Regions from separate parts of the Pseudoalteromonas sp. Z1A2 genome, predicted to be linked through region 2. Evidence: predicted binding sites of a transcription regulator. Region 2 holds the regulator's gene; the other holds the start of a gene.
The links. The regulator sigma-54, encoded in region 2, starts transcription at its own class of promoters, with help from an activator protein. The targets are predictions, from matches to a motif close to GTTGGCACGNNNNTNGNNT.

Region 1: a site for sigma-54 is predicted at 5,577-5,595, ahead of GQR47_RS18310 (BON domain-containing protein). Genes of this name have one in related genera too.

Annotation. Positions count from the first base shown of each region.
Region 1 is NZ_WTKX01000035.1:13,334-19,937, reverse strand. It holds gene GQR47_RS18340 (cobalamin-binding protein) at 1-426, shown strand, start outside; gene ung (uracil-DNA glycosylase) at 423-1,085, shown strand; gene GQR47_RS18330 (DUF3545 family protein) at 1,173-1,361, opposite strand; gene tal (transaldolase) at 1,575-2,525, opposite strand; gene yaaA (peroxide stress protein YaaA) at 2,751-3,530, shown strand; gene GQR47_RS18315 (mechanosensitive ion channel family protein) at 3,651-4,607, shown strand; gene GQR47_RS18310 (BON domain-containing protein) at 5,183-5,503, opposite strand; gene srmB (ATP-dependent RNA helicase SrmB) at 5,777-6,604, opposite strand, start outside.
Region 2 is NZ_WTKX01000011.1:32,363-38,966, forward strand. It holds gene GQR47_RS09520 (YgiQ family radical SAM protein) at 1-436, shown strand, start outside; gene GQR47_RS09525 (protein disulfide oxidoreductase) at 605-1,156, opposite strand; gene mgtE (magnesium transporter) at 1,215-2,573, opposite strand; gene GQR47_RS09535 (HPr family phosphocarrier protein) at 2,706-2,978, opposite strand; gene rapZ (RNase adapter RapZ) at 3,021-3,866, opposite strand; gene ptsN (PTS IIA-like nitrogen regulatory protein PtsN) at 3,885-4,337, opposite strand; gene hpf (ribosome hibernation promoting factor) at 4,342-4,629, opposite strand; gene GQR47_RS09555 (RNA polymerase factor sigma-54) at 4,656-6,155, opposite strand; gene lptB (LPS export ABC transporter ATP-binding protein) at 6,225-6,604, opposite strand, start outside.

The sequences.
Region 1 (6,604 bases), on a different contig from region 2:
TTTACACAAAAGCTAAACGCGATTGTTAAAAGCCAGCAAGATAAAAAAGATATTACCGGATTTTATCAGTTATGGGCTGAGCCCATGATGACAGTAAGTAAAAACACATGGATAAATCAGCTGATTGAAACATGCCATGTAAGTAATGTATTTGCCGATAGCGTTACAGATTATCCGCAAATTAGTATCGAAAATGTTATTGTTATTAAGCCGCAAGTTATTATTATCCCTGATGAAAAATCAAAAACACCACAGCCGGTTGTTAATTGGCAAAAGTGGCCAGAAGTACCAGCAGTTAAAAATGATCAATTTATTAGCGTAAATGCCGATTTATTACATCGTTTTACTCCGCGCATGCTAGATGGACTCGCGGATATGTGTGTTAAAATAGACGCATCACGTAAACAGATTAAGAGTACACAATGAGCAATTGGGCTACATTTTTAGAAAGTGAATTACAGCAACCTTACATGCAGCAAACGTTAGAGTATGTGGCTAATCGCCGCAATGAAGGTGTTGCTGTTTACCCGCCTGAAGCTCAAGTATTTAGTGCTTTTGATGCCACCGCACTTAATGACATCCGCGTTGTAATTTTAGGACAAGACCCATACCACGGGGAAGGGCAAGCGCATGGCTTGTGTTTTTCGGTATTGCCTGATGTAAAAAAGCTGCCACCGTCGCTTAAAAATATGTACAAAGAGTTAGCTGTCGATATCAGCGGGTTTATTATTCCTGAGCATGGTTACCTGCAAAGCTGGGCAGATCAGGGCGTGTTTTTACTCAATACAGTATTGACCGTGGAGCAAGGGCAAGCGCATTCACATAAGCATTTAGGATGGGAGCAATTTACCGATAATGTAATTGCCCATATTAATAAGCACTGCGAAGGTGTGGTATTTATTTTATGGGGGGCACATGCACAAAAAAAAGGTAAAGGCATAGATAGCGCTCGCCATCATGTTTTAAAAGGGCCGCACCCATCGCCGCTTTCGGCGCATAGAGGCTTTTTTGGTTGTAAGCATTTCTCACAAACGAATGAGTTATTGCAAGCCCAAAAAGATAAGCTAATTAACTGGCAAATCTAATTTATTCTAAAGAACTCAAATTGTTTAAACCATTAAAAAAGGCTTCCAGATTCTGGAAGCCTTTTTGTTTAGTTGGGGCGTATTGAATTAAAAATCGAGCTCATCAATTGCAATACTGTCTGTAAAGTAGTCTAGTTCTTGTAGTTCTTTACGTAGGCGCTGTTTGTCTTTTATTGCTTCTATTTCACGCCATTTTCTTTTTTTATTTTTTTGAGAGGTTTTTCTTGTTGTATCTGGTCCTTCTAATATCTCTAATATATCGTTTAGGCTATCCATGAACTTCTCCTATTGATTTTATTGACCTCAAGAATACCTATACCACAGGCCTAGTTAAAATAGAATAAAAAAGTGACAGTTATGTTACATAAGTGTGATTAATTGATGAAGGTTTATACGAAGATTATATGAAGGTTAAATAGAGAAGTAGCCAATTTTAGGCATAAAAAAACGCCGCTATTGCGACGTTTTCTAAAACACGATTATAGCAAATTACATTGCTTTAAAACGCGCTTCTAGTTGTTCTTGTGCATCAGCAAAAGAGCGAATACCTTCAGCCAGTTTTTCAGTAGCCATAGCATCTTGGTTATGTAACCAACGGAACTGCGCTTCTGTAAGTGGTTCTGGTTTTGGCTCTTTAGGAATATCTGTTTCTAGCAAGTATTCCTGTGCGCCTTCAAGGTTACCTAAATCTTCTAAAAGATTAGGGCTAATAGTTAGCTTGTCACAACCTGTAAGTGCAATAATTTCGCCTGTATTACGGAAACTTGCACCCATCACAACTGTTTTGTAATCATGGCGTTTGTAAAATTCAAAAATGCTGCGTACAGACTGAACACCTGGATCTTGTAGCGGATCGGTTGGTTTTTCCATACCGTTAGCAACATGCCAATCTAAAATACGGCCAACAAATGGCGAAATTAGAAATACGTTTGCATCGGCACATGCGCGAGCTTGGGCATCGCTAAATAGTAAAGTAAGGTTACATTTAGTACCTTCTTTTTCTAGCTGCTCAGCGGCTTTAATGCCTTCCCACGTAGACGCTACTTTGATTAAAATTTTATCTTTGCTTACACCTTCTTTTTCGTAAAGGCTAAGTAGGGTATGTGCTTTATCAATAGTCGCTTGCGTATTAAACGAAAGGCGTGCATCTACTTCAGTAGAAATATAACCAGGTACAATCTCACTAATTTCTTTACCAAGTAACACGGCAAAGTAATCACATGCTAGTTCAAGTTGTTTAGCTGGCTCTTGCTCGGTTTCTTTTGCATAGCTCCAAGCTTTATCTAGGTAAGGCTTATATGCTTCAATCTCGCTCGCTTTTAATAAAAGCGACGGGTTTGTAGTTGCATCTTCTGGTTGATGCTTTTTAATAGCTTCAATATCACCAGTGTCGGCTACGATAGATGAATGTTGTTTTAGCCTTTGTAGAGCTGAAGTCATTTGCTTTCCTCATTCCAAGCAAGTTAAAAGAAAAATCTAATCACTCTTAATATATACAATCCATACTGCAACAGTGTGACAATGCTTGATAGGTCTTATGTCCTTATCAATAGAAAAACGGCAATGCATGGGTTATTAAGAGAGGATTTATTTAAACAAAACGTGCTTTTCGTTTCATTTAATGTTGAAATTGACACTAAATAAATTACAAGTCAATAGCTAACTATGATCACTGTTATTTCACCTGCAAAAAATCTTGATTACGAAACGCCACCCGCAACAGACAAGTTCACTCAACCTGAATTACTAGAGCACAGCGAAGAGCTCATGAAAGTATGCCGTGAACTAACACCAGCGCAAATTGGCAGTTTAATGAAAATTAGCGATAAGCTATCTGGGCTTAACGCTGCACGCTTTAGCGAGTGGGCGCAGCCGTTTACACAAAGTAATGCTAAACAAGCAGTGCTTGCCTTTAATGGCGATGTATACGGCGGTTTAGATGCAAGTACGCTTAAAGCTAGCGAGCTTGATTACGCACAAAATCATTTGCGTATTCTCTCGGGTTTATACGGCTTATTAAAACCACTTGATTTAATGCAAGCTTACCGTCTTGAAATGGGCACCAAGCTTGAAAACTCGCGTGGCAAAAACTTATACGAGTTTTGGGGCAGCGTAATAGCGAACAAACTAAACGAAGTATTAAAAGCACAAGACGCACAATACCTCGTTAACCTTGCTTCAAACGAATACTTTAAAGCGGTAGATAAAAAAGCATTAAATGCACAAATTATTACCCCACACTTTAAAGACTGTAAAAACGGTCAATACAAGGTAATTAGCTTTTACGCTAAAAAAGCACGCGGCATGATGGCGCGCTACATTATCGAAAATAAAGTAACGCAATTAAGTCAGCTTAAAGAGTTTACTGTGGCGGGTTATTACTTTAGCCCTGAGGCAACAGTTAAAGAGCTTGAGCCGGTATTTATGCGCGACGAACAAAATTAGGTCATAAGCTTAAATAGACAATTGAAAAGCCATGCATTGCATGGCTTTTTTGATACTGGCGTTATATTTGCAACTATATCTAATATTAATGAGATTATTAATTAAATAGGTGCAAACAAAATGATCAGTATTCCGTCAGTTGGCGAAGCCGAAAAGCTAATAGAGGAAAAGCTCGGAGGGTGGTTTGATGTTGTTATCAGCCATATCCCTAATTTTATAGTGGCAATTGTAATTGCCATAGTATTTTCAATATTGGCACGCTTTGCTGGCAAGCTGATGAAAAACGTATTACGCCGCTCACTCGACTCAACGCAAATTGCCGATTTAATGGCGTCAATATTTAAAGTTATTGTGTTGTGCATAGGTTTATTTATAGCGCTCGATTTTGTTGGCTTAAAAGGCACCGTTACTTCGCTACTTGCTGGTGCGGGTATTGTGGGTTTAGCCATTGGTTTTGCGTTTCAAGACATGACCGAAAACCTAATTGCAGGTATAGCAATGGGTGTACGTAAGCCATTTAAAACAGGTGATGTAATAGAAACCGATGATGTGTTTGGTTCGGTGCATTCTATAAACCTACGTAACACGCTAATAGAGAGCTTTTACGGGCAACTAATACTTGTACCAAACAAAGTCTTATTTAGAAATGTGCTAAAAAATTACACCACGCTAGGTATAAGACGTATAGAAGTACCCGTAGGTATTTCGTATGGCGACGACATAGAAAAAGCAAAAGACGTTATAGTCGATAAAATTAACGAATTTGACTTTGTAATACGTAAAGACGAAACCGCTGTATACGCTGAAGGTTTTGGCGACAGCAGCATTAACTTACTGGTGTGGTTTTGGATTAAATACCCAGGCGAGCCTGACTTTATGACGGTACGCCACAAAGGTGTTGTTGCCGTTAAGCAAGCATTAGACGAAGCTGATATTAGTATTCCTTTCCCAATTCGTACGCTCGACTTTGGCATTAAAGGGGGTGAAAAACTCGATGCCATGATAAGCGATAAAATAAGCCAGCAGTCTTCCAATAAAGACAGTAGCGACGGTGCTGACTCTAGCCAAAGTGAGTAATTTAGTTAAAACTCATTAGGCAAAAGCATTGGGAAATAGTTACTTACCAACAGCGCAATTTTACAGAGTAAAATTGCGCTTTTTTATAAATGGATTATTAGCTAAAAGTTTAAATACCTAGTTTTGTGTTTATTGAATATCAATTCAGATTAGTTGCGTTTGGCCATGGGAGTATTAACAAGTAAGATTAGTGTTTACCCAACGATTTTTTTACTGCCTTGCCGCACACTCTGAAAAAACGCTCTCATCTATTTCAATAACTAAATAAATCATCCTTTTTAAGCCCGTTAGGTCGGCTAAAGAATCTGTGTAAGCTTTTTCAGTATCAATTGGGTTAACTTAAGGGTTAAAAGAGCAAAGACAAACACGCTAGCGTCAATTCTAAATCTATCTTCTTAAGTATAAGTGTGAGCTATCGTTTTAGGGGGAGGAATAATCGTATTGCTTAGGCTTTATTTTATCTTCTTCACAGCTGCAAAATTTGCCTTAAAACAGAATATAAAAAAGCGCAGCTTGTGTTGGAGTAACAAGCCGCGCTTATGAATTAGTTATACAAATAGGTTTTGTGGTGCGTATTAAATAACGCTAATTTTGTTACGAATGATTTTAACCCCATCTATATTTTCTAGAAATTTTTGAGCTAGTGCGCGCTGAAAACCAGTTTGTGCTTCACCGTATAAATCTACTTCACCATTTTTTACCTGCACACGAATATCACTTAACGCTAGGTTAGGGTTAGTTCGTAGGGTGTTGGTGATAGTTTGTTGTAGGTTAGGTTGAGTGGCTACACTGCTTACTACGGCCATATTGGTTGCTGCACTTACCTTTGTAGCGCAAGCTAATAAAAATAAACAACAAAATGATACTAAAGCGATAGTTAACTTGAAGCGGTTCATAACTTAATCCTTACATTACGGTGAATAGTGCAGCCACAAAATGGAAATTCCATCGGCTAGGTTATCTTTGTAGTTACAATTTCGGTGCCAATATTAACGCTATGAAATATAAGGTGATTTTATTAAGTGGGAATTAAGGTGGGCAAAAATTACATTTAAATGAGTATGAGTTACATGCTTGGGTTACATATGTAACAGGTACAAACACCAGAGCCTGTAGGGCTTGCATTAAAAAAGCCGACAAAAGTCGGCTTAGAATAAAAATATGTTAGGTTACTTTTTCTTTTTAACCTTGGCCTTTTTCTTGGCTTTCATTTTTACTGGATCTTTACGCTTTTTAGCCGGCGGCTTAGCTTCTTTATGCTGTGGCTCAACACCTTTAATTACACGGCGTTTTAGTTTTTGTTCAACGTAGCGCTCTACTTTATACAAAATACCAATGTCGTGTGCTTCAACTAACGATATTGCAATCCCTTTTTTACCAGCACGGCCAGTACGACCAATACGGTGTACGTATACGTCGGCAGTGCGCGGCATATCAAAGTTAATAACATGGCTAATGTCAGATACGTCAATACCACGTGCGGCTACGTCGGTAGCAATTAAGATACGTGTTTTACCACTGTGGAAGTTTTCCATGGCTTTCATACGTTTGTCTTGTGGCATTTCGCCGCGTAACCAAGCTGCTTTAACGCCGTTATTGGTTAGCTCGCCAATCAGTGTTTCTAAACGCTCACGGGTTTTAACAAATACAATTGCTTTAGTCACGTCTGGACCATTTAAGGTATTTACTAAAAGCTCTAGTTTATGATGATAGTCATCGGCTAAATGTACCCACTGGTGAATTTTAGCTTTTTCTTTACGTGACGATTCAGCTTCTAATAGAGCTGGGTCGTTTAATGTTTTTTCAGCAAACCTTTCTACGCTGTCACCTTCGAGTGTTGCTGAGAATAAAAAACATTGGCGACGATTTTTAGCTTCGTCACAAATACGGCTCATTTCTTTTTTGAAACCCATATCTAACATGCGATCTGCTTCATCGATAATAAGCATTTCTACGTGTTCAGCATGAAAGTTTTCGGTTTCTAGGTATTCCATTAA
Region 2 (6,604 bases):
GGTAAACATGGCTTTATGGCTTAAATTAAACGACTTTAAGCTTGATCAGGTACAAAATTTTTACCCATCACCTATGGCTAATGCGACGACTATTTACCATACAGAGATGAACTCTTTACGTAATATAAAAAACAACTCAGAAGTTGTTCCAGTACCTAAAGGCGCACGCCAACGTAGATTACATAAAGCTATTTTACGCTACCACGATGCAGCTGGTTGGCCAATGATACGTGAAGCTCTACGTAAAATGGGTAAAGCTAATTTAATTGGTAAAGGGCCTAACTGTTTAGTGCCAGAAGAAGGGCGCGATGAAAAAGCAGGTAAAGGTGGTAAAAAAGGTGGGCGTCCGGCACTAACGCGACATACCGGTTTTAGCCAATTTAAAAAGGCAAACACTAAGCCAAAAGTAGGCGGTAATCGTCAAAGCACACGTTAGTAACTTTATTTTCTAATAGATAAGGCTAATTGCGGTACGCGTTTTTTAGCTTTTGTATACGTAAATTAAGTAAGCTTTGCTCTTTATTATCTATATTATTGTAGGTGATAAAGAGTGAGGTTTTAGAGCCCCTCTCTTTAGATATCCTGTGCTAAGTTTAGCTTTTTTTTAAAGCATTGATGATAACCACAAACGCAATTTAAGTGACCATAACGGCTGAATGCCGGTGAGTCCTTGCGTCATTTTATTATCTTTTAAGATTATATAAGATGGCGTGACATGTCCCTGCCAATCGGAAAATATCTCCCCGTGTTGATCGTTAACAGTACTGAAGCTGTAGCCTTGCTCATTTAAATAATCATGCAGCTCTTGAGCAGAGCCTGACTTTATCGCGATGCTCACAACAGCGTATTTATTCTCGTTTGCGAGTTCGTTTATGGCAGGGGAGGTAATACTACAAATAGGACACCAAGTTCCCCAAAAATACACAAGCGTGGGTTTATCTTGGCTCATTGCTGCTAAATCAATGTTTTGCCCTTTATAGTCGATTAATTGTAATTGAGGATTTGCTGGCATGACAGGTTGCTGCCACCAATTAACGGCGGTATAAATGACGAAAAATATAGAGCCATATACCAGTACACTTTTTAATATGGATACGCTTTTTTGTTTTAGCGTTTTTTTAGGTATGTCATTTTTATGTTTGGTATCCGTTGCCATAGCTACTGATTTACCCTAAGTATTTTTGCTGTAGTTTTTTACATTTAAAGCGTTTAATTTATATCAGCAACCATGTAGCAGTACCTAAAAAGGCGAATATACCAACAATATCAGTCACCGTGGTTAGCACCACACTCCCTGCAAGAGCAGGGTCTATATTCATTCTTTTAAGAATTATTGGAATACTTGCACCAGCAACACCTGCCACCACTAAGTTCATAAACATAGCGAAAGCGAGTACGCCACCAAGCATAAAGTCCCACTGCCATAGCGCAATAACACCCGCAATTAATAGTGACCACAAAATACCGTTTAGCGCGCCAATGGCCAGTTCTTTCATCATCAAGAAACGTTGGTTTGTTTGGTTTATATGACCTACTGCAATACCACGGATAACAAGCGTTAATGATTGGCTACCAGCAACACCACCCATAGAAGGGACAATACCGTTAAGCACAGCCAAAATAGGGAGCACATCTAAAGTGCCTTCAAAAAAGCTAGCTACAAAAGCAGCTGCAAGTGCGGTTAGTAAATTAACTCCTAGCCAAACTGAGCGTTTTTTAGAGCTTTTTAGTACAGGCGCGAATGTATCCTCTTCATCATCAAGACCGGCTAGGCTTAATAAGCTATGCTCGGCATCTTCTCGGATTACATCAACGATGTCATCGATAGTAACACGACCGAGGAGTTGGTCGTTATCGTCCACCACAGGGGCCGATATCCAATTATGGCGCTCAAATAATTGCGCTACTTCACTTTCATCCATTGATATTGGGATAGACTCACAATCTTCATCCATTAAATCGCGCACAATTTTTTCTGGCGGATTAGTTAATAATGTACTCAGCGATAAAGCGCCTATAAAGCAGTTATGTTTATCAACAACATATAAATCATCTGTACCCTCTGGTAACTCACCACGCAGTCTAATATAACGAAGTACAACATCGAGTGTTACATCAGGGCGAATGGTCACCGTATCGGTGTTCATTAGCGCACCTGCTGAACGCTCTTGATATGACAGTGCTTGCGTGGCACGTTCACGGTCTTGAATGTCCATCGCGCTAACAACGTCTTTATAGACGGTATCTGGCAGGCTACGTAATACTTCACCTAAGTCATCGTGGCCCATGTCTTCAGTTGCGGCGGCAATGTGCTTAGGTTCCATTTGGGCAATAATGCCTAAACGAACATCTTCAGATAATTCTTCAAGAACATCACCCTGCACATCAGGATCGACCAATTGCCAAAGCAGTCGGCGAATTTTATGCGGTGATGATTCTAATAATAATGCGGTATCACAAGGAGCCGTTTTTGCGAGCATGCGCCTAACTTGAACAAATTGACCACTATTGAGTGACTTCGTCACCTGTTTTAGTTGCTGTAGTGGGTAATCTTGTTCAAAAGCTTCAGGCATTGGCGTCCTTTATAAATTGTTATATTACTTTATGGGGGGGAGGTGAGTTAACTGGCGTTACTAACCTATCTATTTTATATATCTGTTTTAATTGAAGCATTAGTAATGCGAATATTGTTTTTATAAAACAGGTTATTCTTGTTCATTAAAGCGTTGTGCTATTAATTCTCCAACAGCGTGTAAAGCTTGCTCAGAATCAGGGCCTTTACAAACAACTTTAACTTCTTTTCCTTGGCTACTTTCAAGTAACATTAGTGCAAGTACGCTATCGCCTGCTGCTTCTTTGTCATCTTGGAATAATGTGATTGTCGCATCAAATTGTACTGCTAATTGCGCAAGCACAGTAGCTGCTCTGGCGTGTAAGCCTAATTTGTTTTTTATTAAAAAGGTATCTTCACAATGCATAACTTACTCTACCTAAGCTGAACAGGTGATTATTCAGCTATATTATTTTTCTTGCTCGCGATGGCGAATTTTTACATTGGGATGTGTCATTGCGAAACTTTCACCGATAGTTTGCGCTAAATACACAGAGCGATGTTGCCCGCCTGTACACCCAATAGCAATGGTTAAATAACTGCGGTTATTTCGTTCTAAATGTGGTAACCACGTTTGTACAAATGTTTGAATTTGCCATGTGAATTTTTGCACTATGCTGTGATTAGCTAAATAGTCTTTAACCGGTTGATCTAACCCATTTAAAGGCTTTAACTCTGGTTCCCAGTGTGGATTTGGTAAAAAGCGTGCATCAAATACGTAGTCTGCTTCTTTTGGTATACCGTGTTTAAAACCAAATGATTCAAATGTGACAATCAGTTGCTTATCTTTTTTACCTAAAATCTTTTCACGAATAGATTCAGCGAGTTGATGAACACTTAAATCAGTCGTATCTACCATAAAGTCGGCGCGAGTGGTTAATACATCAAGTAATTCTTTTTCTTTTTTGATGGCTAAATCAAGCGGCAACGAGTCTATTGATAGTGGGTGTAATCTGCGTGTTTCAGAAAAGCGTTTGATCAATGTCTGATCGTCGCTATCTAAATAAAATAACGTAGGGTTTGCAAAGCCTGGTAAGTATTCAAGAATATCGTTAAATTCATCTTGTTCTTTAGGGATGTTGCGCACATCAATGCTAACAGCAATTTTATCGTAGCTATCAGACACACTGCGAACTAATGAAGGTAGTAGGTTTACTGGAATATTATCAACGCAATAATAACCTAAATCTTCTACAACGCGCAAAGCAACCGACTTTCCAGAACCAGAACGGCCGCTTATGATAATTAACTCCATTTAACACCCTTTATAAAACTATGATTGATCGACAATAACTTGGTAAAGCTCAGTATCAGATTTTGCACTGCGTAACTGTTTACAAAAATCTTTGTTGTTTAGTTTATCAGCAATGGTTGCTAGAGTCTTTAAGTGCTGCTGGTTATCGCCATCTGGTACGATGAGTGCGACAAAAATATCAACAGGGCGATTATCGATTGCATCAAAGTTTATTGGAGTTTCGCTAACGAGCACTAAAGCCAAAGGCTCTTCTGCACCGCTCATTCTTCCATGAGGAATAGCAATGCCACGCCCTATACCTGTACTACCTAATTTCTCTCTGCTCATTAAAGCATTAAGAATATCTTGTTGCGGTAAATACGGAAGTTTGTCGTGAGCAAGTTCGCTAATGAACTCTAAAATTCTTTTTTTGCTATTAAAAAGGACCGCAGCTTTGCTGCAGTCCTGGCATATAAGTGAACTTAATTTCATCATATTAGTGTCGAGCAAGCTTCTCTTTGTGTTTGATTACTTGGCGATCGAGCTTGTCGATCAACGAGTCAATAGCGGCATACATATCTTGATGTTCTGTAGAGGCAAATAGCTCAGCACCGCTTACGTGTATTGTGGCTTCTGCTTTTTGATTTAATTTTTCTACATCGAGAATGACATGAACATTATTTATATGATCAGAGTGTCTTTCAAGCTTCGCAAATTTAGTATTAATATAGTCTCTTAGTGAATCGGTTAATTCTACGTGACGACCAGTTAAGTTTAGTTGCATAAGCATTACCCTCTTAGTTTAGCGTCTTAAATCAGACTTTTACGCTGATTTGACGGTGGAATAGCAAGAGATTCGCGGTATTTTGCGATTGTACGTCTTGCTACTTTAATTCCTTGCTCAGCCAATATATCCGCTATTTTGCTATCACTCAATGGTTTTGCTGAGTTTTCTGCTGCGATTAATTTTCGGATAAGCGCACGTATTGCTGTAGATGAACATTCACCACCGTTTTCAGTACTTACATGGCTTGAGAAAAAGTATTTAAGCTCAAATATACCACGGGGTGTATGCATGTACTTTTGAGTAGTTACGCGCGAAATTGTCGATTCGTGCATTTCTACCATTTCAGCGACATCATTTAAAACCATTGGTTTCATGGCTTCAGGGCCATGTTCAAAAAAGCCTTGTTGTTGCTTAACAATACAATTAGTAACTTTTAATAGCGTGTCGTTTCTACTTTCTAAGCTTTTAATAAACCATTTAGCTTCTTGTAAATGTGAGCGAATAAACTGGCTGTCGCCACTTGATTTTACAGTGCGAGACATTGCCGCGTATTGGCTATTAACACGAATTTTAGGCATGCTATCTGGGTTTAATTCGACAACCCAGCGGCCTTTAATTTTTTTAACTGACACATCAGGAATAACATACTCAGATTCTTCCCTTACTATAGTATCTGCAGGTTTTGGGTTGAGAGTATGTATTAGTGTCATTACTTCTTTAAGCTCTTCTTCTTTGAGCTTAGTTTTTTTCATTAATGTACGATAGTCGCGAGCTGCTAATAGATCAATATGCTCGGTTAAAATCATTTTCGTTTCATTAATGTAAGGTGTTTCTTTATCAAATTGATTAAGCTGAATACACAAACACTCTTGTAAACTACGTGCAGCAATACCAACAGGATCAAACAGTTGGATGCGTTTTAATACCGCTTCAATTTCATCAAGTTCGACTTCGTTATCATCTTCGTTTTCTTGATTAAAGCTTTCTAAAATTTCTTCGCAGCTTAGTGTTAAAATACCTGAATCATCGACGGCTTCTACAATCGCAATAGCGATGGCTTCATCGGTAGGGCTAAATGGCGTTAGTTGTAATTGCCACATTAAATACTCATGGAGCGTTTCAGTAGAGGCGCCTTGGTATATAGATTCATCTTCAGGCATTGGACCTGATGAGGCTGCAGGAGCGGCACTCATGTACTCATCCCAACTAACATCCATAGCCATGTCGTCACTTAGCGTGTCTTTTGCAAGTGCTTCACCAGTATCTTGTTCGTATTCGCTCGGAGCATCATCAGCAGATGCGCTAACAGTTATGTCATCGGTATCAGCTTTTTGCTCGTTTTTACCAGCAGCGTCTTCGGAATAGTCTGCCTCTTCAACCTCTAATAGTGGATTACTGTCGAGAGCTTCTTGTATTTCTTGCTGGAGATCCAATGTACTGAGTTGCAACAAACGAATAGCTTGTTGCAACTGTGGAGTCATTGTAAGTTGCTGGCCCATGCGCAGCTGTAGTGATTGCCTCATGTATCTCTAACAATCCTTTTATGTTGTTATAATTAATACTAGCAGATGCTTAAAGACATGGCGTAAATGTTACAGCCTAAATTGCTCGCCTAAGTAAACATCGCGTACTGTTTTATCATTTAATACGTGTTCTGGAGTACCTGATGCAATCAGCTCCCCATGAGAAACAATGTAGGCTTTTTCACAAACATCAAGGGTCTCTCTTACGTTATGGTCGGTAATTAATACACCAATCCCACGATTTTTAAGATGTTCTATTATTTTCTTTATATCTAATACCGAAATAGGGTCAACACCGGCAAACGGTTCATCCAGTAGTATAAATTTAGGATCTGCTGCCAGCGCTCGTGCTATTTCTACACGACGACGTTCTCCACCCGATAATGCCATACCTTGGCTATCACGAATGTGTTGTATGCTAAATTCATCTAATAAGTTATTGAGCGTGT